Regions from separate parts of the Enterobacter sp. UPMP2061 genome, predicted to be linked through region 1. Evidence: predicted binding sites of a transcription regulator. Region 1 holds the regulator's gene; each other region holds the start of a gene.
What was found. The regulator Fur, encoded in region 1, represses iron uptake genes when iron is present. The targets are predictions, from matches to a motif close to ATAATAATGAGAACNACTATCAA.

Region 1 (10,780 bases):
ATGGGCCTGATCTTCTTCGTTATCTACTTCGTTCTGTTCAGCGCGGTTATTCGTATGTTTAACCTGAAGACGCCGGGCCGCGAAGATACGAAAGATGATGTTGTGACCAGTGAAGCCAACAGCAATACCGAAGAGGGTTTAACCCAGCTGGCAACCAACTACATTGCCGCTGTGGGTGGCACCGACAACCTGAAAGCGATCGATGCCTGTATTACCCGTCTGCGTCTGACCGTAGGTGACTCCGCGCGCGTGAGCGATGCAATGTGCAAACGCCTGGGTGCGTCTGGTGTGGTGAAACTGAACAAACAAACCATCCAGGTTATCGTGGGTGCGAAAGCCGAATCTATCGGCGATGAAATGAAAAAAGTGGTTGCCCGTGGGCCGGTCGCTGCCGCCTCAACGGATAACGCGCCAGTGGCTGACGCGCCGGTTGCAAAACCGCAGGCTGTGCCAAACGCGGTGACCATCGCTGCGCTGGTTTCTCCGGTGACAGGTGACGTTGTTGCGCTTGAGCAGGTGCCTGACGAAGCGTTCGCCAGCAAAGCGGTCGGTGACGGCGTGGCGGTGAAACCAACGGACAAAACCGTGGTCTCTCCGGCTGCCGGTACTATCGTGAAAATCTTCAACACCAACCACGCGTTCTGCCTGGAAACGGAAAAAGGCGCGGAGATCGTTGTCCATATGGGTATCGATACCGTTGCGCTGAACGGTCAGGGCTTTACTCGTCTGGTGGAAGAGGGTGCTGAAGTGGCGGCAGGTCAGCCGATTCTGGAAATGGATCTGGACTTCCTGAACGCCAACGCGCGCTCCATGATAAGCCCGGTCGTGTGCAGCAACATCGACGACTTCAGCGGTCTGGTGATCCAGGCGCAGGGGCAGGTGGTTGCAGGCCAGACGCCACTGTATGAGATTAAAGGCAAGTAATCGCTCCTGAGTAGAGTTATGCCTTTAGCGGCGGGGGATATCCTCCGCCGCTTTTTTTTGCAGCAATTGCCCCCATTATTTTCTTCCGGGACGTTTTAAGGGTTGTCACTACGTCCGGCTTATAAGATCATATGCCGTTATACGTTGTTTACGCTTTGAGGAATCCACGATGAGTGAGGCAGAAGCCCGCCCGAGTAACTTTATTCGTCAGATCATCGATGAAGATCTGGCCAGTGGTAAGCACACCACAGTCCACACGCGTTTCCCGCCGGAGCCAAATGGCTACCTGCACATTGGTCACGCCAAATCGATCTGCCTGAACTTTGGTATTGCGCAAGATTACCAGGGGCAGTGCAACCTGCGTTTCGATGACACCAACCCAGTAAAAGAAGACATCGAATACGTTGAGTCGATTAAAAACGACGTGCAATGGCTGGGCTTCAACTGGTCTGGCGATATCTGCTACTCCTCAGACTATTTCGATCAGCTGTATGCCTATGCGGTTGAACTGATTAACAAAGGTCTGGCATACGTCGACGAATTGTCTGGTGACGAAATCCGTGAATACCGCGGTACGCTGACTCAGCCTGGTAAAAACAGCCCGTTCCGCGATCGTAGCGTGGAAGAGAACCTGGCGCTGTTTGAAAAAATGCGTGCCGGTGGCTTCGAAGAAGGTAAAGCGTGTCTGCGTGCCAAAATCGATATGGCGTCTCCGTTCATCGTGATGCGCGATCCGGTGCTGTACCGCATTAAGTTCGCTGAACACCACCAGACCGGTAACAAGTGGTGCATCTACCCGATGTACGACTTCACCCACTGCATCAGCGATGCGCTGGAAGGCATTACGCACTCTCTGTGCACGCTGGAATTCCAGGACAACCGTCGTCTGTACGACTGGGTGCTGGATAACATCACCATTCCTGTGCATCCGCGTCAGTACGAATTCTCTCGTCTGAACCTGGAATACACCGTGATGTCCAAGCGTAAGCTGAACCTGCTGGTCACCGACAAGCACGTTGAAGGCTGGGACGACCCGCGTATGCCGACCATCTCTGGCCTGCGTCGTCGTGGCTACACCTCGGCGTCCATTCGTGAGTTCTGCAAACGTATTGGCGTTACCAAGCAGGACAACACCATCGAAATGGCGTCTCTGGAATCCTGCATTCGCGAAGACCTGAACGAAAACGCGCCGCGCGCGATGGCAGTGATCGATCCAGTGAAACTGGTCATCGAAAACTATCCGCAGGGTGGAAGCGAACTGGTCTCGATGCCTAACCATCCGAACAAACCGGAAATGGGCACCCGCGACGTGCCGTTCAGCGGTGAAATCTGGATCGATCGCGCCGACTTCCGCGAAGAAGCGAACAAGCAGTACAAGCGTCTGGTGCTGGGCAAAGAAGTGCGTCTGCGTAACGCCTATGTGATCAAAGCCGAGCGCGTAGAGAAAGATGCGGAAGGTAACATCACGACCATCTTCTGTACGTACGACGCAGAGACGCTGAGTAAAGATCCGGCGGATGGCCGTAAAGTGAAAGGTGTGATCCACTGGGTGAGCGCGCAGCATGCGCTGCCGGTTGAGATCCGTCTCTACGATCGTCTGTTCAGCGTACCTAACCCAGGTGCTGCGGAGGACTTCCTGGCGGTTATCAACCCTGAGTCGCTGATTATCAAGCAGGGGTATGCCGAGCCGTCTCTGAAAGCCGCTGAAGCCGGTAAAGCGTTCCAGTTTGAACGTGAGGGTTACTTCTGCCTGGACAGCCGTTACAGCACGGCGGAAAAACCGGTATTTAACCGTACCGTCGGTCTGCGTGATACCTGGACTAAGATCGGCGAATAATCACGCTGGCATGGTCAATGAGAAACAAACGCCGCATAATGCGGCGTTTTTTTATTTAACGATCATGTCGTTAAGCATCGGGATGATGAATTAAAGCCAACATTCCAGGTCAATGTGGTGCTACTTATTTTATTTAAAAAAGTTTGTTGTTTTCCAAAAACAGAAACGCTGAAAAATATATTCACAATATCAATGTTACTTACTGAAAATTAGCGTATTCCCCCGCCAGTACTTGCTTCCCGGTAAATGTTACAAAGCACTACGAAATATGTGCTCTTCGTCATAATCCTGACTTTTGCCTGATTAAAAGCATTGATAATTCGCGTCGCGAAAAATAACCTAAAGACGGTAGTTAATTCGAGGGTATTTCTGACTACCCCTGACCACTTGGTCTTTTCTGTTTTTCGCCGTTTAAGGCGTTTTAATTCGTCAAAGAGGAATAATCTATGCGTACGTTCAGTGGCAAACGTAGTGCGCTGGCGCTGGCTATCGCCGGTGTGACAGCAATGTCGGGCCTGGTGGTTGCGCCAGAGGCAAAAGCAGCAGGTTTCATCGAAGATTCCACCCTCACGGGCGGTATTTATTACTGGCAGCGTGAGCGTGACCGTAAAGACGTCACTGAAGATAAATACAAAACCAACCTTTCTCACTCGACCTGGAACGCTAACCTTGATTTCCAGTCGGGATATGCCGCCGATATGTTCGGGATCGATATTGCAGCGTTCACCGCAATTGAAATGGCCGAAAATGGCGACAGCGGCCATCCGAACGAAATTGCGTTCTCCTCCAGCAATAAAGCCTACGACGAAGACTGGTCCGGCGATAAAAGCGGAATCAGCCTGTATAAAGCGGCTGCAAAATTCAAATATGGTCCGGTCTGGGCGCGTGGAGGTTATATCCAGCCAACCGGCCAGACGCTGTTAGCACCGCACTGGAGCTTTATGCCAGGTACCTATCAGGGTGCGGAAGCCGGTGCTAATTTTGACTACGGCGATGCGGGGGCGTTGAGCTTCTCCTATATGTGGACCAACGAGTACAAAGCGCCGTGGCACATTGAGATGGACAAGTTCTATCAGAATGATAAAAAAACCAAAGTTGATTATCTCCACTCGCTGGGGGCGAAGTACGACTTCAAAAACGATCTGGTGCTGGAAGCTGCTTTTGGTCAGGCTGAAGGCTATATCGATCAGTACTTTGCTAAAGCCAGCTACAAATTTGATATCGCGGGTAGCCCGCTGAGCACCAGCTATCAGTTCTACGGTACGCGCGACAAAGTCAGTGATGGCAGCGTAAATGATATCTATGACGGCACCGCGTGGTTACAGGCGTTGACCTTCGGCTACAAGGTAGGTCAGGTTGATTTACGTCTGGAGGGAACATGGGTCAAGGCAGAAGGGCAGCAGGGCTACTTCCTGCAACGTATGACGCCAACCTACGCCTCTTCCAATGGTCGTCTGGATATCTGGTGGGATAACCGCTCTGACTTCAACGCCGACGGCGAAAAGGCGGTCTTCTTCGGCGCAATGTATGACCTGAAGAACTGGAACCTGCCTGGCTGGGCAGTGGGTGCGTCCTACGCGTACGCCTGGGACGCGAAGCCAGCAGATATGGCTACGCCAGACGCCTACTACGATCCGAATTACCGTCTGAAAGAGTCTTCATACAGTCTGGATGCGATTTACACCCTTCAGGAGGGCCGTGCGAAAGGCACGATGTTCAAACTGCACTTCACCCAGTATGACAACCACTCCGATATCCCGAGCTACGCGGGCGGTTACGGCAACATCTTCCAGGATGAACGTGACGTGAAATTCATGGTCATTGCGCCATTCACAATCTTCTGATGAATACGCAGGCGGGCGAAATCCCGCCTGCATGGAGACTGCATATGATGAAAAAAATGGTAATCGTTGCGCTGCTGGCATCGGGGCTGGTGGCGTGTGCGCAGGATCAGGCGCAGAAAGAAGACTCCCGTCTGAAGGAGGCGTATAGCGCCTGCATCAATACAGCACAAGGATCGCCAGAGAAGATTGAAGCCTGCCAGAGCGTGCTGAATGTGCTGAAAAAAGAGAAAGCGCATGAGCAGTTTGCGACGCAGGAAAATGTTCGCGTGATGGATTACCAGGCCTGTATCCAGGCGCGGAAAAGCGGTAACGATCAGGAAGTGGCGAAGCGTTGCGATAAGATCTGGGACGAGATTCGCAATAACAATAAATAAGTTGCTTTATGCCCGGTGGCGCTGCGCTTACCGGGCCTACAACGGTGTCACAGCCCGTAGGCCCGGTAAGCGCAGCGCCACCGGACTTTTTTCAGGCAAAAAAAAGCCAACCTTACGGCTGGCTCAGAGTATGAACACGATATTATTTCGCGTCGTGCGCGTGGTCGTCTTCGCGGCAATCGCCTTCAGCGCAGTGACCGTACAGGTACAGGCTGTGGTTGGTCAGGCGGATGCCATGACGGGCGGCGATTTCACGCTGGCGTGATTCAATGGAATCATCGCTAAATTCAATGACCTTGCCACAGTCGAGGCAGATCAGGTGATCGTGGTGATGCTGCTGAGTCAGCTCGAACACGGATTTACCGCCTTCGAAATTATGACGAGTAACAATGCCCGCGTCATCAAACTGGTTCAGCACACGATAGACGGTTGCCAGCCCAATCTCTTCACCCATATCGATAAGACGCTTATAAAGGTCTTCCGCACTGACATGGTGATTGTCTGGCCCCTGAAGCACTTCAAGGATTTTTAACCGAGGAAGCGTTACTTTCAGGCCAGCTTTCTTTAATGCGGTATTGTTGTCAGTCATGCGGAATCTGTCCTGTTGCTAAACGATTCACTTCAAAAGAAGAAGTGACAGAAAATGCACTTGGGATAATGCGTCTCATTATAGAACTGCCATGGCTAAATGAAAACTGCAAGTCTCAAGCAAAGTATGCTTATAAAAACGTGGTATCACCAACAAACTTGTTCGATGGCACCCACTTTTTACCAGGGGGATATTGTACAGGTCTGGGCGAAAAAGTTAAAAGTTTGTAGCAATTAATTTAATCGGTTTTACCTGGAAAACGGGCGCAACCGGAGTTGCGCCGCAGGGATATCAGGCGTTAAGGATATCGTCCAGGTTCAGCTCTTCACGAACCTGCTTAACCCATTTTTCTACACGCTCAGCGGTCAGCTCTGGCTGACGGTCTTCATCAATGGCCAGGCCAACGAAGTGATCGTCATCTGCCAGACCTTTGGACGCTTCGAAATGGTAACCCGCCGTTGGCCAGTGACCGACGATCGCCGCACCGCGTGGCTCAATGATGTCGCGAATAGTGCCCAGCGCATCACAGAAATACTCAGCATAGTCTTCCTGATCGCCACAGCCAAACAGGGCAACCAGCTTGCCGTTGAAGTCTACTTCTTCCAGCGTCGGGAAGAAATCGTCCCAGTCACACTGTGCTTCACCGTAGTACCAGGTCGGGATGCCCAGCAGCAGGATGTCATAGCCCTCGAGATCTTCTTTGCTGCTCTTGGCGATGTCATGCACATCAGCAACGTCTTTACCGAGCTGTTTTTGAATGTTTTTTGCGATATTTTCAGTATTGCCGGTATCACTGCCAAAGAAAATGCCGATGATTGCCATGAGTAAAATAACCTCTTGAAACTTAATGGTATGGTGGCGCAAATTGTCCACGGATAAGGGCAATAATAGCAGAACAGGCAACCCTGCGGAAACAGCTATCACGCAGGACTGCACTCTGTGCTACATGAAAAAGGTAATATTGGGGATTTTCTGACTCACGCCTTGCCGCGTAACGTCTCAAGCTGGGCGATCAGCATCTCTTCGATCAGTTCGCTGCGGCTGATGTTGCGCGCGTCAGCTAACTCGTTAAGCGCATCGACGGCATCGGCATTCAGCTTCAGTTCGACACGCTTAAGCCCACGATTTTTATCGCGTTTAAGCTGGTTGCGTTTATTGATACGCAGCTGTTCATCGCGCGAAAGCGGATTCGTTTTCGGTCGTCCCGGTCGACGCTCATTCGCGAACAGATCTAGTGTCGTACGGTCCGTTTGTTCTTTGGCCATGATTCTGAGACTTCGGGGGAAACACGCCGCCCTGCTAATGCCCGGGCGATAAGCGCGCCATCATACATCACCCAAATCCACACGCCAACGACTGGAAGCCCGTCGTCTTCCGGTCGCTGGCTTTTTAATCAATTCGCTGTATCAGTAAGATAGCGGCGAATGGCGCGCAGGACGGCATCCGGTTTTTCCGCGTGTACCCAGTGCCCGGCACCCGCAATAACGTGAGCGCGAGCCTGCGGGAATTGCGCCAGCAGCGTGTCACGGTATGCATCAGTGACGTAAGGGGAGTTGCCGCCGCGAATAAAAAGGGTAGGGTGCGGCCAGGCGGGGACGGTTTCCCAGCCCACAATATGCGAATACTGATCCCACAATACCGGGACGTTAAAGCGCCATTGTCCGTCAACAAACGATTTCAGCAGGAACTGGACCACGCCTTCCTCATCAAGATGCTCACGCATAACGGCAGCCGCCTGCTGGCGGGTTGCGACACCCGCTTCGGTGACCGCATTGATGGCGGCAAAAATCTCATCGTGACGGCGAACGTCGTAATTGACGGGCGCAACGTCGATGACCACCAGCCCGGAAATTCGCTCAGGGGCCAGCGCAGTGAGCGCCATCACCGCTTTGCCGCCCATTGAATGCCCGATAAGCGTCGCTTTCTGGATATTATTCGCATCGAGGGTGTCCCGCAGATCCTGCGCCATGGCTGCGTAGGTCATCTCCTCCGAGCGCCCAGAAAGACCGTGATTGCGCATATCAACCTGGAGGATCGCGTGATCGGCCACTAAATCGCGCGCAAGCACACCCAGATTATCCAGGCTACCAAACAGGCCGTGAACCAGTACGATGGGAGAATTATTGTTCGGCGATTGTGCAGTTTGCGCTCGGGTATTCAATTTCATGGCAAAGTTCTTTTTTTAGGTTTGTCAGGTTAGGGTATCATGTTGACCATTCTGCCGCCCGGGGGCAAGGATCCAGTTTAATCTGACTTTTGCCGCCAACCTGGTTTGACGCTATCCGCTGTTGGGATTTGACCTTATAATCTCAACGACTTGTATTCAGATAAGATATCGCACTGGATTAAGATGAAAACAATCGAAGTTGATGACGAACTCTATCAGTATATTGCCAGCCAGACGCGGCATATTGGGGAGAGCGCGTCCGACATTTTACGGCGCATGCTCAAAATTTCCGCCGCCTCACAGCCCACTCCTGTCACTAAAGATGTCGTGTCTCAGCCGAGCGTTGTTGCACAAGTAAAACCTGCCGTCATGCCGGCAAAAGACAAAGTGCGAGCGATGCGCGAGCTGCTGCTGTCCGATGAATATGCCGAGCAGAAAAAGGCGGTTAACCGCTTTATGCTGGTGCTGTCTACACTTTACTCACTGGATAACAACGCATTTGCAGAAGCGACAGAGTCGCTGCACGGTCGCACGCGCGTTTACTTCGCAGGCGACGAGCAGACCCTGCTGCAAAATGGCAACCAAACCAAACCCAAACACGTTCCCGGTACACCATACTGGGTGATCACCAACACCAATACGGGCCGTAAGTGCAGCATGATCGAACATATCATGCAGTCCATGCAGTTCCCGGCGGAATTGATCGAAAAGGTTTGCGGTACAATTTAACCCTTGCATCAGAAGGACCAGGCAATGGCAAATCACAGCCGTGCAGGACAACCTGCACAACAACGCGATTTGATTAACGTCGCTCAACTGACCGCGCAGTACTACGTGCTGAAGCCGGTGGTGGGCAACGCAGAACACGCAGTGAAGTTTGGTACATCTGGCCACCGCGGTAGTGCGGCGCGCCACAGCTTTAACGAACCGCACATTCTGGCCATTGCTCAGGCCATCGCGGAAGAGCGCGCCAAAAATGGCGTCACCGGTCCGTGCTATGTAGGGAAAGATACCCACGCCCTGTCTGAACCTGCTTTTATCTCCGTGCTGGAAGTGCTGGCGGCGAACGGCGTAGACGTGATTGTTCAGGAGAACAACGGTTTTACGCCAACGCCAGCGGTTTCTAACGCTATTCTGGTACACAACAAAAAAGGTGGCGCGCAGGCTGACGGCATTGTGATCACCCCGTCCCACAACCCACCGGAAGATGGCGGCATCAAGTACAACCCACCTAACGGTGGCCCGGCGGATACCAACGTCACGAAAGTGGTGGAAGATCGTGCCAACGCGTTACTGGCTAACGGTCTGAACGGTGTGAAACGCATCTCGCTGGATGAAGCCATGGCCTCCGGCCACGTGAAAGAGCAGGATCTGGTGCAGCCGTTCGTGGAAGGGCTGGCGGATATCGTCGATATGGCCGCTATCCAGAAAGCCGGTCTGAAGCTGGGCGTGGATCCACTGGGCGGCTCCGGTATTGAATACTGGAAACGCATTGCCGAGCACTACAAGCTGGATCTGACCATCGTGAACGATCACGTCGATCAGACCTTCCGCTTTATGCACCTGGACAAAGACGGCGCGATCCGTATGGACTGCTCCTCCGAATGCGCAATGGCTGGCCTGCTGGCGCTGCGCGACAAGTTCGATCTGGCGTTTGCCAACGACCCGGACTACGACCGCCACGGTATCGTCACCCCGGCAGGGCTGATGAACCCGAACCACTACCTGGCTGTTGCAATCAATTATCTCTTCCAGCACCGTCCGCAGTGGGGCAAAGAGGTCGCGGTGGGTAAAACGCTGGTCTCTTCCGCTATGATTGACCGTGTGGTCGACGCGCTGGGTCGCAAGCTGGTGGAAGTGCCGGTGGGCTTTAAGTGGTTTGTTGATGGTCTGCACGACGGCAGCTTCGGCTTTGGCGGTGAAGAGAGCGCGGGGGCATCCTTCCTGCGCTTCGACGGCACCCCATGGTCAACCGATAAAGACGGCATCATCATGTGCCTGCTGGCGGCGGAAATCACCGCGGTCACCGGTAAGAACCCGCAGGAACATTACAACGAGCTGGCGGAACGTTTTGGTGCGCCAAGCTATAACCGTATTCAGGCTAGCGCCACGTCTGCGCAAAAAGCAGCTCTGTCAAAACTCTCTCCGGAGATGGTCAGTGCCAGTACCCTGGCAGGTGACCCGATCACCGCGCGTCTGACGGCGGCGCCGGGTAACGGCGCATCCATCGGCGGCCTGAAAGTGATGACCGAAAACGGCTGGTTCGCCGCGCGTCCATCCGGTACGGAAGATGCGTACAAAATCTATTGCGAAAGTTTCCTCGGCGCTGAGCACCGTCAGCAGATTGAGAAAGAAGCGGTAGAGATTGTCAGCGAAGTGCTGAAAAACGCGTAAGTGCGGTTTGTGTGCCGGGCGGCACTGCGTTTGCCCGGCCTACAACAGCGATCGTAGGCCCGGTAAGCGTTAGCGCCACCGGGCTTTTTTTAGCTATGTTTGTTCTTCAATTCAAATCTCGGCGACACCAGACCGTACAGCGTCCAGCCCATAAAGGTCACCATCGCCCCATACAGCATCGCCTCCTGACCGGACGAGTAGAGCGCATAGAAGCTGTAAATCGCCCCAATCAGCGCCACGATATTGGCCGCCCGGGCTTTGCGCGGATCCACCTTCGCCACCTTCTGAATAATCACCAGCGCCGCCATCGACAGAATGTACGGAATGATGTTCGTCACCACCGCCAGGTTGACCAGCACGTTAAACTGGCTGTTCAGTGACGGGCTGATGGTCATCAGCGACAAACCGCTCTGGAAAATCACAATCGCCAGCATACCCTGCACCGGCGCATCCGCTTTGGTGACGCGGGAGAAGATTTTCGGGAAATAACCTTCGTCAGCGGAAGATTTGAATACCTGGGCGATGGTGAACTGCCAGCCCAGCAGCGAGCCGCAGCAGGACATCACCATCAGTCCCATGATCACTTTCCCTACCTCCGGCGTAAACATCTGCGCAAACGCCAGTCCGAACGGCGCCGTGGAGTTAGCCAGA
Region 2 (10,780 bases), on a different contig from region 1:
GATCGGAGAGCCCGGCCTCTTTACCGGTATCGTTAAATTTCTCATCAAAGAAGGTGGTGTAGTTAACCCCTGCACCAATATAAGGGCGCACCTTGCTGCTGGAATCGCCGAAGTACCACTGCGCCATCAGCGTTGGTGGCAAATGGTGCACCGTGGCAATGTCCCCGGTCGGTCCTAAACCGACGCGGTGACGGAATGGCGTGGCGGCTAAAAGCTCGACGCCAACGTTATCCGTTGCCATATACGTAAACGTCAGGCCTAACTGGGTGTTATTGCTGACGTTAAACCCGCCCATATCCAGTACATTATCGGACCCTTCCGTTGGACGTACCGTTGCCGAACCGGCACGAATAAAGAATTCGCCTGCTTCATGCGCGTACGCGCCGCCAGAGAGACTGCTTAAGATAAGGGCTGCCACCGCTAATTTTTTCATATCCGCTCCATCGTTGTGGTTTTAATTGCGGAGGAGAATATACTCACAAATGAGTAATAAGTGATCTAACACAGATCACATTAAAACCAGTAAGTTAACATTCATTGATCTAGGTTAATTTTTGGTGACGCCTCATAAAGCAATAAGTTGTTACCGCGTCAATTTTTGGCATTTCATGGTTACAAAATTTTCTGTCTTCCCTCTCTTGCGCTTCCTGTAGCGGCTGGATAATTTATCGCTCTCACAATGTGATTTGATGCGTTCTACTTTTGCAGGTGTGCCATGAGTGATCATAACCCGTGCATGACGTGCGGAGCCTGTTGTGCGTATTTTCGAGTCTCTTTCTACTGGGCTGAAGCCAGCGATGGCGGCGGCACCGTTCCGGTTGATCTCACTGAACCCTTAACCCCTTTTCTGCGCTGTATGCGCGGCACCAACCAAAAACAGAGCCGCTGTGTGGCACTGCAAGGTGAGCCTGGGGTATCCACCCGCTGTTCCATTTACGCGGATCGCCCCAGCCCGTGTCGCACTTTCGCGATGTCGGGAGAGGATGGGCAGGTCAATGAGGCATGCAATCGCGCCCGCGCCCGCTATGGATTACCGCCGCTTTACAAAGATATGCTTTTCCATACAAGCCTTGATGCTGCCACCAGCGTGTTATCCGGTGTACAATTGCCGGCTAATTAACACCTGCAATACTCAAGGAGAGTGCATGTCTATCACGGCGAAGTCTGTCTACCGTGACACGGGAAATTTTTTCCGCAATCAGTTCATTACCTTTTTACTGATCGCGTTGTTGTGCGCCTTTATTACGGTGGTGCTGGGTCATGCGTTCTCACCCAGTGATGAACAGATTGCCACGCTGAGCCAGGGGGAAAATCTTGCAGGCAGCGCAGGGTTGTTTGACCTTGTGCAGAATATGACGCCAGAGCAACAGCAAATCTTGCTGCGCGCATCTGCGGCATCTACCTTCTCGGGCCTGATTGGCAACGCCATTCTGGCGGGTGGCGTGTTGCTGATGATCCAGCTGGTGTCTGCCGGCCAACGCGTCAGCGCGTTACGTGCAATCGGGGCCAGCGCTCCGGTGCTACCAAAACTGTTTATCCTCATCTTCCTGACCACGCTGCTGGTCCAGATGGGGATAATGTTGGTTGTCGTTCCGGGCGTGCTGCTGGCTATCGTGCTTTCATTCGCGCCAGTAATGGTTGTGCAGGACAAAATGGGCATTTTCACCGCCATGCGCAGCAGCATCAGGCTCGCATGGGCCAATATGCGACTGGTCGCCCCGGCCGTTATCAGCTGGCTGCTGGCCAAAACTCTGCTGTTGCTGTTTGCGCCGAATTTTGCGGTGTTAACGCCAAACGTCGGAGCGGTTGTCGCCAATACGCTGAGCAATCTGATTTCAGCCGTGCTGCTGGTCTATTTGTTCCGCCTGTACATGTTAATTCGTCAGTAACTGGGATCGCAGAATGAAGCAGTTTCTTGATTTTTTACCGCTGATCGTATTTTTCGCTTTTTATAAGCTGTACGACATTTATGCCGGCACGCTGGCGCTGATTGTGGCAACGGCTGTGGTGCTGATTTACAGCTGGGTTCGCTATCGCAAAGTTGAAAAGATGGCGCTCATCACCTTCCTGATGGTGGCGGTGTTTGGTGGTCTGACGTTGTTCTTCCACAATGATGAATTTATCAAATGGAAGGTCACGGTGATTTACGGCCTGTTTGCGGGCGCACTCCTCATCAGCCAGTGGGTGATGAAGAAGCCGCTGATCCAGCGCATGCTGGGGAAAGAACTGACCCTGCCGCAGGCTGTGTGGGGGCGTCTGAATATCGCCTGGGCACTATTTTTTATTCTGTGTGGTCTGGCGAATATCTATATCGCATTCTGGATGCCGCAGAATATCTGGGTCAACTTCAAGGTGTTTGGCCTGACGGCGCTGACTCTTATCTTCACCCTGCTCAGCGGCGTTTATATTTATCGCCACATGCCGCAGGATGACAAGCACTGATCCTTCTGGCCAGATCGCCACGCGGTCTGGCCTCTTTTCCCGCCTTCTCTTTTCTCTACATCCTTCCTGCGAAAATGTCTGAATCATGAAGATTTTATGGAGATTGCTGCCACCTTATTGTAATGATAATGACTATCATTAATATTCGTCATCGCATTTTTAACAAATGGAAATGAGTTGATGAATAACATAATAAGATTTGCCCCGGCTACACTTACGCTCGCCATTCTTTCAACGCTTTATCAGAGCGCACACGCAGCGGAAGATCCTCTCGCCGATGGTGAAACAATGGTTGTTCAGGCCACCGCTGAAGAGGCGCTGAAGCAACAGCCGGGGGTTTCCATCATCACAGCAAAGGACATAGAAAAGGATCCACCGGTTAACGATCTTTCTGAAATTATTCGCAAAATGCCCGGGGTTAACCTCACCGGAAACAGCGCGACAGGCAGCCGCGGTAACAACCGCCAGATCGACATCCGCGGTATGGGGCCGGAGAACACGCTGATTCTGATTGACGGTGTGCCGGTGACGTCACGTAACTCGGTGCGCTACAGCTGGCGCGGGGAGCGCGACACCCGCGGGGATACCAACTGGGTTCCGCCAGAGATGGTTGAGCGCATTGAAGTGCTCCGGGGACCTGCTGCCGCCCGCTATGGTTCGGGGGCGGCCGGCGGCGTCGTCAACATCATTACCAAACGCCCGACCAACGACTGGCACGGCTCGCTCTCCCTGTACACTAACCAGCCTGAAAATGATAAAGAGGGAGCGACGAAACGCGCTAATTTTGATCTGAGCGGCCCCCTTGCGGGCGATGCGTTAACGATGCGCCTGTACGGGAATATCAACAAAACTGACGCAGATGCTCAGGACATCAACACCGCGCAAAACGGCTCTTACGCCGCCGGACGTGAAGGCGTGCGCAACAAGGACATTAATGCCCTGCTCTCCTGGAAACTCACGCCACAGCAGATTATCGATTTCGACTACAGCTACAGCCGCCAGGGCAATATCTACGCGGGTGATACTCAATACAGCAACAGCAACGTCAGCCCTGACGGTCTGGTGTCGTCCCTGTATGGACACGAAACGAACCGAATGTACCGCCAGTCCTATGGCATTACGCACAACGGCATCTGGGACTGGGGCCAGTCTAAGTTCGGTGTTTATTATGAAAAGACCAACAACACCCGCCTGGAAGAAGGCTCTACGGGCAAAGTTGAGGGTATGATCAATAGCGATAAATACGATACCAGCCGGCTGGAGTCATACCGTTCAACGGGTGAACTGAACATTCCTTTCTTCTGGCTGGTCGAACAGACGCTAACCGTGGGTGCAGAATGGAACCGTGATGAACTGAACGATCCGGCCTCAATGCAGGCGACAAATGTGTCGGGAGAAGTGATTAACGGCGTTCCCGGTACGGCTTCTGAGCGCAACAGCAAAAACAGCGCTGACCTCACTGGCATCTATCTTGAGGACAATATTGAAGCGCGCCAGGGCACCAACCTGATCCCAGGGCTCCGCTTTGATTATCACAATCAGTTTGGCAGCAACTGGAGTCCTAGCCTGAACCTCTCTCAGGATTTGGGTGACATGTTCAAAGTTAAAGCGGGTATCGCTCGGGTATTTAAAGCGCCAAACCTGTATCAATCCAGCGAAGGCTATCTGCTTTCCACCCGCGGCAATGGCTGCCCGAACAACGTTTCCGAAGGAAGCTGTTACCTGTTAGGTAATCCGGATCTGGATCCTGAAATCAGCGTGAACAAAGAGATTGGCCTGGCCTTTGCGCTGGAAGGCTACGAGGCTGGCATAACCTGGTTCCGCAACGATTACAAAAACAAGATTGTTTCAGGAACGGACGTGCTGGGCCAGACAAGCAGCGGCGCAAATATCCTTCAGTGGCAGAACGGAGGAAAGGCTGTTGTTGAGGGGCTGGAAGGCAACCTCACCGTCCCGGTTATCCGCGACACGCTAACCTGGCGTACCAATGCGACGTATATGATTCAGTCTGAAAGTAAGGACACCGGCAACCCTCTGTCGATTATCCCAAAATATACCGTCAACACGATGCTCGACTGGCAGGTTAACAGCAAACTTTCAGCGAACCTTAGCTGGACGATGTATGGCCGCCAGAAGCCAAGAGAAAATGCTGAAATCCGCAAAGAGCAGAATGCAATGTCAGATAAAGAGATTGGCGCCTATTCCATCGTTGGGATCGGTAGTAACTATCAACGGACAAAAGATCTCCGCCTGAATGCCGGGATCAGCAACCTCTTTGATAAGCAGATTTACCGAGAAAATGACGGTGCATCGACCTATAACGAACCAGGCCGTGCGTATTACGCCGGCGTGACCCTGTCCTTCTGACCCTAAGGCGCCTGCTCGGCGGGCGCTAACCCTATTCTCTCCAGCCAGAAATCATAGTAGCATCCCGCCTGAAGTCTTCAGTTACGAGTTTAAAACAATGACAACAAATGACGCCCCACAGGGCGAACTAGTTTTACGCACACTGGCAATGCCTGCGGATACGAATGCCAATGGCGATATTTTTGGCGGCTGGTTGATGTCGCAGATGGATATGGGCGGTGCAATCCTGGCAAAAGAGATTGCACACGGGCGCGTGGTGACAGTCCGGGTCGATGGCATGACCTTTCTGCGCCCTGTCGCGGTGGGGGACGTGGTGTGCTGTTACGCACGCTGCGTAAAACGCGGCAATACGTCTGTCTCCATCAACATTGAAGTATGGGTGAAAAAAGTCTCTTCTGAGCCGATTGGTCAGCGCTATAAGGCGACGGAGGCATTATTCATCTATGTGGCGGTGGATAGCGACGGTAAGCCCCGCCAGCTCCCACGGAGCTGATCCTCAGGTAAAAAAAAGCCTCCTTGCGGAGGCTTCTTTTATTCCATCTGTGCCCCGCCGTTCAGGCGGAAGACAATGTTCACAATCAACCCATTGCCGGGTTTACCGGCTTCATAGCGCCACCTGCGCATGGCCGATTTAACTTCGCGTTCAAACATATTCGCCGGCTGTGCGGACAGGATTTCCACGTTATCGACACGTCCATCGGCCGTAACGTCGAATTTCACCCGTACACGCCCTTCAATACGTAACGCCTGAGCACGTGCCGGGTACTGCGGCTGGTTACGGCTCAGCGCGCGCGGGCCCGCGGGCGCCGTTACCGTCGGTTTTGTCGCGGTCGTGGTGTTATTCATCAGCGGACGTGACGGGGCGGCATTTTCAACCGGCTGCGTGGCGCGTGGCTCAACCGGACGCACTTCGCGTTTCGGACGCTCTTCCACCTTTTTGACCGGCTTGGGTTTTGGCTTCGGCTTAGGTTTCGGCTCCGGCTTATGGATCACTACCGGCGCTTCTTTCGGCGGTTCAGGAACCGGCTCGGGCTCTGGCTCCGGCTCGGGTTCAACAACGGGCTGTGGCGGCGGCGGCGCAACCTGCGGCGGCTCAAGATCCGCAGGCGATACCATGGTCACAGAAATTGGCTGCGCTGGCGCCGGCATTTCAATAACCTGATGAACCGAGGTATAGAGCAGACCCGCCACGACAGCACCGTGAATAACGACGGAAAGCAGCGTCGGCCATGGAAAGCGGCGAGGTAAATCAAGGGTCATCGAAGTCATAATCATCAACGTTAAAAAACCGAACCTCGATTTTAAATGCAAATAGCAATCATATTCAATAAGACACTTTGTCCTGGCGCAATTTAAGCGTACATGAGGGCAAAAAAGGGGCATCCAGATCAGGGTTTTAACATTGTTATTATCTTTACATTGCAGTCATTTGTGCTTTCACATAACGTAATTGTCACTTTTACCGGTTAAGGAGCTTTGCCGTGCTTTACGTGATTTACGCTGAAGATGTACCTGATTCTCTGGAAAAACGTCTTTCCGTTCGCCCTGCTCATCTGGCGCGTTTACAGTTGCTACAGGATGAAGGTCGGTTGCTGACCGCAGGCCCGATGCCTGCCGTTGACAGCAACGATCCGGGCGCGGCGGGTTTTACCGGCTCCACGGTGATTGCCGAGTTTGAATCTCTGGAAGCCGCGCAGGCCTGGGCAGAAGCAGACCCGTACGTCGCAGCCGGCGTGTACGAGAAAGTCACGGTTCGTCCGTATAAAAAAGTATTCTGAAACGAAAGGCTCCCTCGGGAGCCTTTTCTTCATTCAGTGCAGCGACGCCAGCCTCGCCGCAAATCCGACAAACAGCAGACCTATCAGCCCGTTCCCCAGCTTCGCCAGTTTCTTTTTGGTTTTCAGGTAACGCGTGACAAACGCGCCTGAGAAAATCAGGAAGCTCATGTACATGAAGCTGATCAGCTCAAGCGTTGTGGCGAGGATCAGGAACGACGTGCCGGTATTCTTCGCATTGACATCAATGAACTGCACGAAGAACGACACGTAAAAGAGAATCGCTTTCGGGTTCGTCAGGCTCAGCACCAGCGAACGCTTAAGGATTGCGCTTGCCGGTTCGGCGCTACTTTCGTGCGCATTTTTTTGACGCGTTATAACGGACCAAAGCATTTTCCCGCCCAGCCACATCAGATAAAACGCGCCCAGATAGCGGACAATATTAAATAATACCGGAGTGGTCTGGATCAACGCGGCGACGCCCGCCCAGGCCAGAAACATCAGCACGGCATCACCAATAAACACACCGGTGGCTGCCAGATAGCCTTTCTTAACGCCGTGGCCAATCCCTGTTTTCAGCACAAACAAGGTGTTCGGTCCCGGAACCAGCACGATAAAAAATGCGCCGACAACATAGGTCCAGAAATTCAGTACACCAAACTCCGCAAACACGTCTTACTCCTTTCGCTCAAAAACAGCGGGGATACCGGTAATTACGGTATCCCCTGAATCAGTTGCGCTATTGTACGCCGTTATAGCCATCAAGATAAGTCGCGGCCAGTTCGTTACCAAATAACAGGGCGTCTTTACTGTCCATGTCCGAAGACCATTTATCCTTCGCGTTGCCTGCGAACAATTCCTGCGACTTCGCATTTTCTTTTAGCTGATCGCGAATGCTTTGCGCGTATTCACTGGCTTCAGCCTCAGTCCGCCCTTCCGCGCGGTCAGCTTTGCCCCGGGCATAAAGCTCGCGGAACTGCGCCACGTTCAGCTGATAATTTTTCTGCACGCTGGAGGTGTAATTGCCGCCAGTAAAGCTGGACTGATGCGACACGAAATAAAACGCGTGCCGTTCGGGTGAGGTTTTGCTGCTGGCACAACCGCTTAATACCGCAATCCCAAAGAGTGCTGCCATTACTTTTCCGTTCATCCTTTTTTCCTTTAATAAAGCCAATGTATTCCCCATGCGAAAACATAATCTGCCAATGAGGAAAATGACGAAAGTCCTAAATCTTCCCTGAGCGCATCCAGCGCCAAAAGTACAATAAAAATCCAGAGATAAGGATTCATCTTTTAATATCATGACGTTATGGGAAGTTAGTATATCGCGGAAGCAGATGGGAAGAGACTGCAAAAATTGATAGCCTGGATGTTTAATGGGCACCTTTACGGTGCCCTTCATGCTTTTCAGATGTCCTGGACCGCGAACAACAGCGCGTTACGGTGTCTGTTCAGGCCACATTTTCTGATGGCGTGGATACGCATATTGCGGCGGGATTGTGCTTCCAGCCAACGAGCCTTACGACGACTCACCTGTCGCAACATGCGCCAGCGCCCAACTTCAGTTCTACTGCGCTTCATGTCTACAACTCTTTCTCTAACAGAGATGCCATTATATGCCTAAGCAGGCGGCAAACCAGCGCTTTTATCTGCCGTTTTTATTTGCCAGATGAATCCTGATGCGTAAACTCATAACAATACGCTTTCAAAAGGATTTTTTATTTATGACAACCTTCTACACCGTGGTGAGTTGGCTGGTCATTTTAGGATACTGGCTGTTAATTGCCGGGGTGACGTTGCGCATTCTGATGAAACGCAGAGCGGTACCTTCCGCCATGGCCTGGCTTCTGATTATCTACATTCTGCCGCTGGTGGGCATCATCGCCTATCTCTCTTTCGGTGAACTTCATCTGGGTAAACGCCGCGCCGAACGCGCCCGCGCCATGTGGCCCTCCACGGCGAAATGGCTTGCCGACCTTAAAGCCTGCAAGCATATCTTCGCTGAAGAGAACAGTAGCGTGGCCGCATCTCTGTTCAAGCTGTGCGAACGCCGCCAGGGGATTGCTGGGGTAAAAGGCAATCAGCTGCAACTGATGACCTCTTCTGATGATGTGATGCAGGCGCTGATCCGTGATATCCAGCTCGCCCGGCATAATATCGAGATGGTGTTTTATATCTGGCAGCCGGGCGGCATGGCGGACCAGGTCGCCGAATCGCTAATGGCCGCTGCACGTCGCGGTATTCACTGCCGCCTGATGCTGGACTCCGCCGGCAGCGTGGCCTTTTTCCGTAGCCCGTGGGCAGGCATGATGCGCAACGCCGGTATCGAGGTGGTCGAGGCGCTGAAAGTGAATCTTTTCCGCGTCTTTCTGCGCCGCATGGATCTCCGCCAGCACCGGAAAATGGTTCTGATCGATAACTACATCGCCTACACCGGCAGCATGAACATGGTTGACCCCCGCTTCTTCAAGCAGGATTCCGGCGTGGGGCAATGGATCGATCTGATGGCGCGGATGGAGGGACCGATCGCGACCTCAATGGGCATCGTCTACTCCTGCGACTGGGAAATTGAAACCGGTAAACGCATTCTTCCCCCGCCGCCGGATGGCAATATCATGCCGTTTGAGGAAGCCAGCGGGCACACTATCCACACTATCGCCTCCGGTCCTGGCTTCCCGGAAGATCTGATCCATCAGGCACTGCTGACCGCCGCGTACTCCGCGCGGGAATATCTGATCATGACCACGCCCTATTTCGTTCCCAGCGACGACCTTCTGCATGCCATCTGTACAGCGGCACAGCGCGGAGTGGATGTGAGCATTATTATGCCGCGCAAGAACGATTCGCTGCTGGTGGGATGGGCAAGCCGCGCGTTCTTTAGTGAGCTGCTGGCCGCAGGCGTTAAAATTTATCAGTTCGAAGGCGGGCTGTTACACACCAAGAGCGTGCTGGTGGACGGAGAGCTGAGCCTGGTGGGTACCGTCAACCTCGATATGCGCAGTCTGTGGCTGAATTTTGAAATTACGCTGGTCATTGATGACGCCGGGTTCGGTGGCGATCTGGCGGCGGTTCAGGACGATTATATCTCCCGCTCACGCCTGCTGGACGCCAGACTGTGGGCGAAACGTCCGCTATGGCAGCGAATTGCCGAACGACTGTTTTACTTCTTTAGTCCGTTGCTGTAAAACGTGCCCAACGATGTTTAACAGGTAGTCATCATGGAAATGGATCTGAACAATCGCCTGACCGAAGACGAAACGCTCGAACAGGCCTACGATATTTTTCTCGAGCTGGCGGTCGATAATCTCGACCCTGCTGACGTCATTCTTTTCAACCTGCAATTCGAAGAGCGTGGCGGTGCTGAGCTGTTCGATCCGTCTGAAGACTGGGCCGAACACGTCGATTTTGATCTCAACCCGGACTTCTTCGCCGAGGTGGTGATTGGCCTGGCAGATGAAGACGGCGGAGAAATTAACGACATCTTTGCCCGCGTCCTGCTGTGCCGCGAGAAAGATCACAAACTGTGCCATATTCTCTGGCGCGAATAATAAAAAAGGCTGCCCGCGCAGCCTTTTTTATTTAATCCGGTAAGGCATTTCCACAGCGGTGACAAAACCGCGCGCCGGGTTCATGATTCCCCTGCTGACAATTCGGACATTTGCGTTGCTGCTTGCTGTTCTGGAAAGCGCTACTCATATGGGTGGTAATTAACCCCGTCGGAATCGCTATCACCGAATAGCCGATCAGGATAAGAACCGATGCCACAATACGTCCGAGCGGCGTATGCGGGGTAATATCGCCATAGCCCACGGTGGTCACCGTGACGATAGCCCAGTAAACAGACGCATTAAGCGTGGTAAACCCGTATTTCGGCCCTTCGATTAAATACATCAGGGAGCCAAAAACGATCATCACGATAGCAATAAACGAATAGAAGAGAATCAACTGGTGGCGGGCGCTGACAATGGCAACCCAAAAAACCCGCAGCGACGGCATAAAGCGCAGCAGTTTGAGAATCCGTAACACACGAATCGCCCGCATTGCACGCCAGGCAAACACATAATTCAGGCTGATCTCAGGCCACAGCCACATGACATACAGCGGCAGGATGGTGGCTAAATCAATAAATCCCCAGAAGCTGAAAACGTATTTCGCCGGATTTGGCCAGCTAATGACCCTCAGCACATATTCCGCAG
Region 3 (10,780 bases), 100 kb from region 1:
TGCATCAGGTTCTCGCGCCCGACCAGCGCGGGCGTGGCCGCCAGCAGCGCCGTCACGCCTAACGAGGCAAAAAAGCCGTCCCACAGGCCCAGGGCATAAATCGCCATCAGCGACGGCTCCGGCAGCATTGCGTTCAGACACAGCCCGACAAAGCCCACCCCGCAGGTGCCGCGCGCCAGCAGGATCAGTTTTTTACGCTCGTAGCGGTCCGCCAGCACGCCGCCCACCATCAGGCCGATAAACATCGCCCCGCCGGTTAAGGTGACGGATAACCCCACCAGCCAGCTGGAGTGGGTCATGGTCTGGATCTGTACCGGCACGGCGACCCCGAGCAGGCCGAGGGATAAAATGGAGATAAAGCGGGCGATAAAAACCGCTCGAAACGCCGGGTGCGTTTTCAGCAGGCTGAGGTTGAGCAGCCAGGATTTTTGATTCATGACAAGGCCTTGAGGTATCGGTCTACCATTTCCATGGGCGCACATGCTAACATAGCCAAATAAGATAGATAACGATAATTACTATCATTATCACATCATGGACGTTGCTATGTCGTTTTCCTCTTCCGCGGTGCGCGCCGTAGCCGTGCCCGTTTTATTGCTGCTGTTGATCCTTGCGATTGCACTCAGTTTGCTGGTTGGCGCGAAGCCGCTGCCCGCGTCCGTTATTGTCGATGCGCTCTCCGGTACCTGCCAGAGCGCCGACTGCATTATCGTGCTCGACGCCCGCCTGCCCCGCACCCTTGCCGGCCTGCTGGCCGGTGGCGCACTCGGGCTTGCCGGTGCCCTGATGCAAACCCTCACCCGCAACCCGCTGGCGGACCCTGGCATTCTCGGCGTGAACTCTGGTGCCAGTTTCGCCATTGTGCTCGGCGCGGCGCTGTTTGGTTTCACCTCTCCGTCTGAACAGCTGGTGATGGCCTTCTGCGGCGCGCTGGCCGCCTCGCTGGTGGTGGCCTTTACCGGCAGCCAGGGCGGCGGACAGCTCAGCCCGGTACGTCTGACACTGGCGGGCGTGGCGCTCGCGGCGGTGCTGGAAGGCTTATCGAACGGCATCGCCCTGCTCAACCCGGACGTGTATGACCAGCTGCGCTTCTGGCAGGCCGGTTCGCTGGATATCCGTACCCTTGATACCCTGAAAGTGGTGGCATTCCCGGTGTTTATCTCTGCCGCCGTAGCGCTGTGTTTAAGCCGGGCGCTCAACAGCCTGAGCCTCGGCAGCGACACCGCGACCGCCCTCGGCAACCGCGTGGCGCGCACGCAGCTGACGGGCCTGCTTGTCATCACCGTGCTGTGCGGCAGCGCGACCGCCGTCGTCGGGCCGATTGCCTTTATCGGCCTGATGATGCCGCACATGGCGCGCTGGCTGGTGGGGGCGGATCACCGCTGGTCACTGCCGGTCACGCTGCTGGCGACCCCTGCCCTGCTGCTGTTTGCCGACGTACTGGGCCGCCTGCTGGTGCCGGGTGAATTGCGCGTCTCGGTGGTCAGCGCCTTTATCGGCGCGCCGGTGCTGATCTTCCTGGTACGACGCAGACGCGGGGGTGGCGCATGATGGCCCCGTCCCGTCGATTACTCACCAGCGTCGCCCTGCTGGTCGTCGCCAGTCTGCTGCTGGCGGTCTGGAGCCTGCAAAGCGGTGCCGTAACGCTTGATTTCGCGCAGGTCTTTCATGCTCTCACCGGCAGCGCGCCGCGTAACATCACCATGGTGGTCACCGAATGGCGACTGCCGCGCGTGGCGATGGCGATCCTGGTTGGCGCGGCGCTTGGCGTCAGCGGCGCGATATTCCAGTCGCTGATGCGTAACCCCCTCGGCAGCCCGGACGTGATGGGCCTGAATACCGGCGCGTGGAGCGGCGTGCTGGTGGCGATGGTGCTGTTCGGGCAGCATCTCATGGCCATTACCTTTACGGCGATGGCGGGCGGCATTCTCACCTCCCTGCTTATCTGGGCCCTGGCCTGGCGCAACGGCATCGACACCTTCCGCCTGATCATCATCGGGATCGGCATCCGCGCGATGCTGATGGCGTTTAACACCTGGCTTCTGCTACAGGCGTCGCTGGAAACCGCACTCTCCGCCGGGCTGTGGTACGCCGGTTCCCTCAACGGTCTGACGTGGGGAAAAACCTGGCCCGCCGCGCCGCTGATTATCCTGATGTTTATTGGCGCGTTGCTGCTGGTCAGGCGCATGCGGCTGCTGGAGATGGGCGACGACAGCGCCTGCGCGCTGGGCGTGAGCGTAGAGCGCTCGCGCCTGATGCTGATGCTGGTGGCGGTCTTGCTGACCGCAGCGTCTACCGCCATCGCCGGGCCGATCTCGTTTATTGCCCTTGTCGCGCCGCATATCGCGCGGCGACTTAGCGGCACCGCGCGCTGGGGATTAACCCAAGCAGCGCTGTGCGGCGCAGTATTACTGCTGGCCGCCGATCTCTGCGCTCAGCAGCTGTTTACGCCTTATCAACTGCCGGTGGGCGTGGTGACCGTCAGCCTCGGCGGGATTTACCTCATCGTCTTGCTCGTTCAGGAGTCACGCAAGAAATGACAGATTCAACACCCCGCTTGCGCGGCGAAAACTTGACCCTCGGCTACGGTAAAAAAATCATTGCCCGGGACTTATCCGTTGCCATTCCGGACGGCCACTTCACCGCCATTATCGGGCCAAACGGCTGCGGCAAATCGACATTGCTGCGCACGCTGAGCCGCCTGATGTCGCCGGTTGAGGGCAGCGTGTTCCTCGACGGGGAGCAGATCCAGCGCTTCGCCAGCAAAGAGGTGGCGCGCCGAATTGGGCTGCTGGCGCAAAACGCCACCACGCCGGGGGATATTACCGTGCAGGAGCTGGTCTCCCGCGGGCGCTATCCGCACCAGCCGCTGTTTACCCGCTGGCGCAAGGAGGACGACGAGGCCGTGAAGCGCGCGATGCAGGCGACGGGCATCACCGATCTGGCCCAGCAAAGCGTCGATACCCTCTCCGGCGGACAGCGCCAGCGCGCGTGGATCGCGATGGTGCTGGCGCAGGAGACCTCCATCATGCTGCTGGACGAGCCGACGACCTGGCTGGATATCAGCCATCAGATTGACCTGCTGGAGCTGCTGAGCGAACTGAATCGTACGCAGGGGTACACCCTGGCGGCAGTGCTGCACGACTTAAACCAGGCGTGCCGCTACGCGACGCATTTGATTGCGCTGCGCGACGGCGAGATTGTGGCGCAGGGCGCGCCGAAAGAGATTGTGACGCCGGATCTGATCGCGCGGATCTACGGAATGCGCTGCATGATTATTGACGATCCGGTGGCGGGTACGCCGTTGGTGGTGCCGTTGGGCAAGCGTGCGGTCTGATGCCCTCACCCCGGCCCTCTCCCACGGGGAGAGGGAGCAAACCATCCCCTCTCCCCGTGGGAGAGGGTTAGGGTGAGGGGCTTTAAACGTTACCCAAAAATTTCCTTCAGTACCGGCCCAATCTTTTCAAACGCCTGCGGTGAAATAATATCCACGTGGGCGCAGTCCTGGCTGTATACCTCCAGCTCACCCACCCACGGCGCCCACGCGGCCTGCGGATCCAGGGTTCGCGTTCGCTCGGCGACAAACAGCGTCGCTTTACCGTCAAACCGCGCGCTGTGCGCCGTGGTGAGCAGCCGCACCGCGTCGGTGTAGTTGCCTTCGATAGCGTTAAACAACTCGCTGGAGCCCTGCCCCTGCTGGGCAGCGATAAACGCCTGGCGTTCGCGCTCAATTTCCGCCAGCACCTCCGGATCGAGGCCGTTGGCCTCTTTCTCCGCCCAGTTCTGGGTTTCCGGTGGCCAGGTATCCAGCAGGCCGAGGAACGCTACGTCTTCACCCTGCTCGCGCAGACGCGCCGCAATGCCCTGCGCCAGCGTGCCGCCGAGGGAATAGCCGAACAGATAATACGGCCCCTGCGGCTGTTGCTTACGCAACGTGTTCAGATGATGTTCGATCACCGCATCGAGATCCGCACACTGCTGCATCGGCCCCTCAGGCCGGGGAGACTGAATGCCGACGATTGACCAGCGCGGGCTGAGGTAGCGCGCCAGGACGCTAAACTGCCAGGCAAAGCCGGACGCCGGATGGAAGCAGAACAGCGTGGGGCCGTTGCTTTCACGCAGCGGGAGAACGGTTTCATACCCCAGACGCTGCGCCTGCTCGTCGCTCATCTGCGAGTCCAGCAGGGCGCTAAGCTTGCTCACCGTCGAGGCGACCATAATCTGCCCCGGCGTGACCTTGCGGCTGAACGCACGGCTGAGCTGAGCCGCAAGGCGCATCGCCAGCAGCGAGTGGCCGCCGAGGGCAAAGAAATCGGCCTCGATATCGTTCACCGCGCAGCCCAGCAGGGCAGAAAACGCCTGCGCCACGGTGACTTCAGTTTGCGTCTCGGGCGCGCGACCGGAAGTTTTGCTGGTCAGCTCCGGCAGCGGCAGCGCCTTACGATCCAGCTTGCCGTTGGCGCTTAACGGCAGCGCGCTGATTTGCAGCAGCACCACCGGCACCATATGCGGCGGCAGCTGGGCTTTGAGTGATGCAAGCAGCGCGTCGCGATCCAGCGGTAAGCCGGATTCAGAGACAACGTATCCCACCAGCTGGCGGGCATCGCCGCCCGTGGCAGCCGCCTGGTTGAACACGCAGGCGTGCGCCACCGCCTGGGCCACATCCGGCAGCGCGAGCATCGCCCGGTCGATTTCGCCCAGCTCAATGCGCTGGCCGCGGATTTTCAGCTGATCGTCGCTGCGGCCCAGATATTCCACCGCGCCGTTGTCCAGCCAGCGGGCAACGTCCCCGGTGCGGTACATTCGCTCGCCGGGGGCAAACGGATCGGCGATAAAGCGGCTGGCGGTAAGGTCGGGGCGTCCCAGATACCCCTGCGCCAGCTGAATGCCGGTGAGATAGAGATCCCCCGCCACGCCGAACGGCACCGGGCGCATCATCGCGTCCAGAATGCGCAGCCCCGTATTCCACACCGGGAAGCCGATAGGCACGCTGTTGCCTTCCACCGCCGCCAGCTCGGGGCCGTACGCCGGATACCAGCTCACATCCACCGCCGCTTCGGTCGGGCCATAGAGGTTGTGCAGCGGCGCATGGGTGAGCTGTTCCCACTCGCGACACAGCGCAGTCGGCAACGCCTCGCCGCTACAGAACACCTGCTTCAGCGTCCTGCAACAGTCGACGTTTTCCGGCGTCAGCGAGGCGACGAACGCCGCCAGCATCGACGGCACGAAGTGGGTGGTGGTCACGCCGTACTGCGCGAAGAAACTCTGCATTGCCTGCGGATCGCGGTGCGCGTCCGGCTCGGCCATCACCAGCTTCGCCCCGGCGATAAACGGCCACCAGAACTCCCACACCGACACGTCAAAGCTGCACGGCGTTTTCTGCGCCACCACGTCATGCGCCGCCAGTGGATAATGATCCTGCATCCACTTCAGGCGGTTAACGATGGCGGTATGGCCGACCATCACCCCTTTTGGACGCCCCGTCGAACCGGAGGTAAATATGATGTACGCGGTCTGCTCCGGCTTCGCCAGTCGCAGAGGTTCAGCATCGGTGGCCGGTAATAGTGTGTTGTAACTAAAGGTGGCGATCGGCAGATCGTTAAAGCGCGGAAGCTGCTCGTCGGTGGTAATGAGCAGCGACGGCTTCGCGTCCTCCAGCATCATCCGCAGACGGTCATCCGGGTAACCGGTATCCAGCGGCAGCCAGGCGGCGCCTGCTTCAACAATCCCGTGCAGCGCCAGGGTCAGGAACACCGAGCGCGGGAGCGCCACCGCCACGCTGTCGCCCGGCTTCACGCCGCGCGCGCGCAGCAGGTTTGCCAGCGCGACCACCTGCTCGCGCAGCTGGCGGTAGTTCAGTTCAGTATGGGCATCCGCCAGCGCGGGGGCGTCCGGCGTTTTGCTCGCCTGCTCCGCCACAAGATCCGCCAGCGTGGTGGACGGCAGCGCCAGCCCGGTATCGTTGATGCGCGCCAGCCGGGCGTATTCCTGCTCTGATACGGTTTCCACGTCGCCACAGCGCAGGTCCGGATTGGCGGCAAACTGCGTCAGCATTGCGTTCAGGCGCGCCGCGTGCCCCTTCAGCGTCGCCTCGTCGTAACGCTGCCCGTTGGCGAGGATCTCAATGCTCAGTCCGCCCTGCTCGTCCGGGAACAGCGCCAGCTCGAGATCGTTCACCGGGCCGGTTGCCAGCGTATGGGTGATGGCCTCCACGCCATCGATATCCAGCTGATAATCGAACACCTTAACGTTCAGCACCGGACCAAAAAGGGCTTCGTCGCCTGCGGCACGTCCGCTGTCGCGCACGATCTGCTCGGCGTCGTAACGCTGATGGCGGCGCATCTTTTTCAGCTGGTTCGCCAGGCGCAGCGCCAGTTCCGGCAGGCTCTCCTGCGGGCGAATATTCACCGCCAGCGGCAGGACGTTGAGCACCGGTCCGGTCGCGGTCAGCGCGGCGGAGCCCATGCGGCGCATAAAGATAAACCCGGCGGCGTAGTCCAGCCGTCCGGTCAGGCGGCCCAGCCACAGCGCCACCAGCGCAAGCGCCAGATCGGTACGCTGCGCCTGGCCTGCCATCTGTGTAAGCTGGCTGAACGCACGGCCGTCCATCGCAATTTTCAGGCGCAGGATGTCGGTGGTGGCGGCGCGTCCCGGCAGCGGCGCGGAAGAGAGCGAGACCGGAGAAGGAAGCTGTTTGCGCTGCTCGGCCCAGAAAGCACCGTCGCGCTGATACGCCTCGCTGTCGCGATAGCGCTGATACTCCTCCACCACCTCGGCGAACGGGGTGAACGGCGAGGCGGGCGCGGGTTCACCTTTCTGCCACGCAGCGTAAATGGCGGCGATCTGACGGGTAATGGCCGGGAAGCTGAAGCCATCTACCACCAGATGATGATACCGCTGATACCAGTACCAGTGGCTTTCTCCCACCTGGATCAGCTGGTGAAACGCCAGCGGCTGACCGCTGTCGACGCGCAGGTTCTGGTTGAGATCGGCCTCCATCAGCGCCACGGCGGCGTCGTGGGAGTCAACGCGCACGATGGACGGCTCCGGCAGGAGCATGGCCTCATCGATCCACTGCCACACCTCACCGTTATCTTCGGCAAAACGCATCCGCAGGGTGTCGGCCTGCATCATGCCTTCAGCGATGGCTTTTGCCAGCAATGGCGCATCGATAGCGCCGTTCAGCTCGGTGTAGTGCGCGACGCTCCAGGCGTTTGGCAGGGAGGAAAGCTGCTCTGCCATCCAGATCCCCGGCTGGGCGGCGACAAGAGGGAGACGGTTCATGCGCGCTCCCCCGCAAAACATGACGGCTCAAGCGTCTGCCACTGTTCCGCCAGCCACTGCTGGCACGCCTCCTGAGATTGCGGTTCGCAGACCACGCGCCAGCCCGCGGGCAACTCGCACTGCTGCGGCCACAGGCTGTACTGCCCCTGGTCATTTTGCAAAATGGCGAACTGTCCCTGCGGATTATCGAAAGGATTGCTGAATTCCATACAGACTCCGTTATTGAATAAGCGGCTGCCAGAGGGTCATCAGCCCCTGCGTCAGCCCACCGCGCCAGCAAAGCGCATCGTGTCCGCCGTCGACCTGACGCCAGAAAACCGGTTGCTGAGTGTGTAGTTCGGCGAGGATCGCCTGGTTTGCGCGCAAAATAAGCGGCTCGTTGCGCCCGGCCTCAAGGACGATGCGCAGCCCGCGAGCGGTTTTGTCACCCGCTTTGAGTTGTTCGATGAGCAGCCCGTCCTGCTGCGCGCCGCGGTGCGGCCACCAGTAGGATCCGGACTGGCTGAGGATGCAGCCAAAACGCTGCGGCCAGTTGAGGCCCGCATAGAGGGAAGAGAGCCCGCCGAAGCTCTGACCCGCCACCACGGTATGGTCGGCGCGGTCGCTGAACGGGGCCATGCTTTTCACCTGCGGGAGAAGTTCGTCCTGCACCGCCAGCCAGAAATCAGGGTTACACGGCAGCTCGCGGCTGCGGTGTGCGGTGTCAATCACGTCGATTAAGACATAGACCGCAGGCGGCAGTTTGCCTTCAAGGGTGAGCGACGCCAGCGCAGGCCAGACGGGCATGCTTTCGGCCCAGAACTGCCCGTCGAGCAGCACCGCCAGCGGGCGCTCGGGGCTTTCATCCCCGGTGGTAAAAATCCACACGCGGCGACGGTTCTTCAGACGCGCGCTGTGCCACTCAATGCAGACAGGCTTTTTGTAAGGGGTATCGGGATGGTTCCAGCCGGGCTGTACGGGCGCCTCCGGCATCTCCAGCGCCGAGACGGCGTGCCCGCGCCCGCCGCGCCAGCTCTGGGCATTCAGCGGGTCGGACACCGCGTGCGGCAATAGTTTGCGCCAGCCTTCGCGCAGCGCCATGCGGTCCGGCTGATCGCCTTCAAACACTGCGCTGGCAAAATCGTTTTCATTGTCGGAGGGGATAAAACAGTAGCTGCCGCGCCATTCCGGGCTGAACTCGCCCTGCCACTGCCAGACGTCGGTATCCGGGATACGTTCAAGGGACTGCGGACGGGCATTTTGATGGTGATCGGTCACACCGGTGACGTAGAGCCAGACGCGTTTAACCGTCGACGTTTTCTGCGTTCCCGCCGGGTCCCGCCACCAGAATGTCACGCGATAGTTTTCCTGATGACGTTCCCGTTCCGGCCCGTCTTTCGCCTGCCACCACGCTTCACTTCCGGTTGTTAACGCCGTCACCCTTATAACCCCATGTTTAACAGTCTTTTTCGTTTCAGAGCAAATTTTATTGATAATATTATTGATAACTATTTGCATTTGCAATAGCGTAATGCCCGCGCTGTGGGAAGCGCGCTCATTAAATAACCATAAAAGCGGGACGTACAATGAATAAGAAGATTCACTCTCTGGCCTTGCTGGTCAATTTAGGGATTTATGGTGTCGCGCTGCCCGTCATGGCAGACGACAACACCGCCTCCGCGCAGCATGAAGACACCATGGTGATCACCGCCGCCGAGCAGAATTTGCAGGCGCCGGGCGTGTCGACCATCACCGCCGACGAGATCCGCAAAAACCCGCCCGCGCGCGACGTGGCGGAAATCATCCGCACCATGCCGGGCGTTAACCTGACCGGCAACTCCACCAGCGGCCAGCGCGGGAATAACCGTCAGATTGACATTCGCGGCATGGGCCCGGAAAACACCCTGATCCTGATCGACGGCAAGCCGGTCACCAGCCGCAACTCCATCCGTCTGGGCTGGCGCGGCGAGCGTGATACCCGCGGCGATACCGGCTGGGTCCCGCCGGAGATGATCGAGCGCATCGAAGTGATCCGTGGCCCGGCTGCTGCCCGCTACGGTAACGGTGCGGCGGGCGGCGTGGTGAACATCATCACCAAAAAATTTGACGACCAGTGGCACGGCTCCTGGAACACCTACCTGAATGCGCCAGAGCATAAAGACGAAGGTTCCACCAAACGCACTAACTTCAGCCTGAGCGGCCCGCTGGGCGGGGATTTCAGCTTCCGCATGTACGGTAACCTGGATAAAACTCAGGCCGACGCCTGGGACATTAACCAGGGCCATCAGTCTGACCGTACCGGCGCATATGCCGACACGCTGCCGGCAGGCCGTGAAGGGGTCGAGAATAAAGACATCAACGGCGTGGTGCGCTGGGACTTTGCGCCTATGCAGTCCCTGGAGTTTGAGGCGGGATACAGCCGCCAGAACAACCTTTACGCGGGCGATACCCAGAATACCAACAACGACAACAGCTCAAGCGGGCTGGTGAAGAAGAACTACGGTAAAGAGACTAACCGTATCTATCGTCAGAACTTCGCCGTGACCTGGAACGGCGGCTGGGATAACGGCATTACCACCAGCAACTGGGCGCAGTACGAGCACACCCGCAACTCGCGTCTGGGCGAAGGCCTGGCGGGCGGTCTGGAAGGATTGTTCAACAGCAATAAATTCACCGATACCGACCTGGCCGACGTGATGCTGCACAGCGAAATCAACCTGCCGATTGATTTCATTGTGAATCAAAACCTGACGCTCGGCACCGAGTGGAACCAGCAGCGCATGAAGGACTCGACCTCCTTCACGCAAACCCAGCAGGGCGGCACCATTCCGGGCATGAGCGAAGACCGTAGCCCGTACACTTCAGCGGAGATCTTCTCCCTGTTTGCCGAAAACAACATGGAGTTGACCGACAGCACCATGCTGACCCCTGCCCTGCGCTTCGACCACCACACCATTGTGGGTAATAACTGGAGCCCGTCCCTGAACCTGTCGCAGGGTCTGGGGGATGACTTCACCCTGAAGATGGGCATCGCGCGCGCCTATAAAGCGCCAAGCCTGTACCAGACCAACCCGAACTATCTGCTGTACAGTAAAGGCCAGGGCTGCTACGCAAGTTCCGACGGCGTGGGCTGCTACATGATGGGTAACGACGATCTGAAAGCGGAAACCAGCATCAACAAAGAGATTGGCCTGGAGTGGAAACGCGACGGCTGGCTGGCGGGCGTGACCTGGTTCCGCAACGACTACCGCAACAAGATTGAAGCGGGCTACGCGCCGATTGGCCAGACGTCCACCGGCAAAGTCACCACCGATATCTACCAGTGGGAAAACGTGCCGAAGGCGGTAGTAGAAGGTCTGGAAGGCTCCCTGAACGTGCCGGTCAGCGATACCATCAACTGGACCAACAACATCACTTACATGCTGCAAAGCAAGAACAAGGAGACCGGCGATCGTCTGTCGATCATTCCTGAGTACACGCTGAACTCAACCCTGAGCTGGCAGGTGCATCAGGACGT

Region 2: the regulator Fur is predicted to act here: its motif matches at 2,559-2,581, upstream of ACWKXX_RS08965 (TonB-dependent siderophore receptor).
Region 3: the regulator Fur is predicted to act here: its motif matches at 8,759-8,781, upstream of ACWKXX_RS01510 (TonB-dependent siderophore receptor).

Annotation. Positions count from the first base shown of each region.
Region 1 is NZ_JBSKJP010000001.1:413,957-424,736, forward strand. It holds gene nagE (PTS N-acetyl glucosamine transporter subunit IIABC) at 1-924, shown strand, start outside; gene glnS (glutamine--tRNA ligase) at 1,094-2,761, shown strand; gene chiP (chitoporin ChiP) at 3,208-4,605, shown strand; gene chiQ (ChiQ/YbfN family lipoprotein) at 4,653-4,979, shown strand; gene fur (ferric iron uptake transcriptional regulator) at 5,122-5,568, opposite strand; gene fldA (flavodoxin FldA) at 5,860-6,390, opposite strand; gene ybfE (LexA regulated protein) at 6,546-6,833, opposite strand; gene ybfF (esterase) at 6,962-7,735, opposite strand; gene seqA (replication initiation negative regulator SeqA) at 7,919-8,464, shown strand; gene pgm (phosphoglucomutase (alpha-D-glucose-1,6-bisphosphate-dependent)) at 8,489-10,129, shown strand; gene potE (putrescine-ornithine antiporter) at 10,219-10,780, opposite strand, start outside.
Region 2 is NZ_JBSKJP010000003.1:30,140-40,919, reverse strand. It holds gene ompW (outer membrane protein OmpW) at 1-433, opposite strand, end outside; gene ACWKXX_RS08980 (YkgJ family cysteine cluster protein) at 716-1,120, shown strand; gene ACWKXX_RS08975 (YciC family protein) at 1,146-1,889, shown strand; gene ACWKXX_RS08970 (septation protein A) at 1,903-2,442, shown strand; gene ACWKXX_RS08965 (TonB-dependent siderophore receptor) at 2,623-4,809, shown strand; gene yciA (acyl-CoA thioester hydrolase YciA) at 4,907-5,302, shown strand; gene tonB (TonB system transport protein TonB) at 5,341-6,069, opposite strand; gene ACWKXX_RS08950 (YciI family protein) at 6,291-6,587, shown strand; gene leuE (leucine efflux protein LeuE) at 6,621-7,256, opposite strand; gene ACWKXX_RS08940 (Exc2 family lipoprotein) at 7,324-7,734, opposite strand; gene ACWKXX_RS08935 (KPN_01571 family protein) at 7,746-7,874, opposite strand; gene ACWKXX_RS08930 (YciY family protein) at 7,992-8,165, opposite strand; gene cls (cardiolipin synthase) at 8,309-9,769, shown strand; gene ACWKXX_RS08920 (HI1450 family dsDNA-mimic protein) at 9,803-10,132, shown strand; gene ACWKXX_RS08915 (ion transporter) at 10,164-10,780, opposite strand, start outside.
Region 3 is NZ_JBSKJP010000001.1:314,447-325,226, reverse strand. It holds gene entS (enterobactin transporter EntS) at 1-437, opposite strand, end outside; gene fepD (Fe(3+)-siderophore ABC transporter permease) at 547-1,551, shown strand; gene fepG (iron-enterobactin ABC transporter permease) at 1,551-2,540, shown strand; gene fepC (iron-enterobactin ABC transporter ATP-binding protein) at 2,537-3,337, shown strand; gene entF (enterobactin non-ribosomal peptide synthetase EntF) at 3,427-7,284, opposite strand; gene ACWKXX_RS01520 (MbtH family protein) at 7,281-7,493, opposite strand; gene fes (enterochelin esterase) at 7,504-8,703, opposite strand; gene ACWKXX_RS01510 (TonB-dependent siderophore receptor) at 8,850-10,780, shown strand, end outside.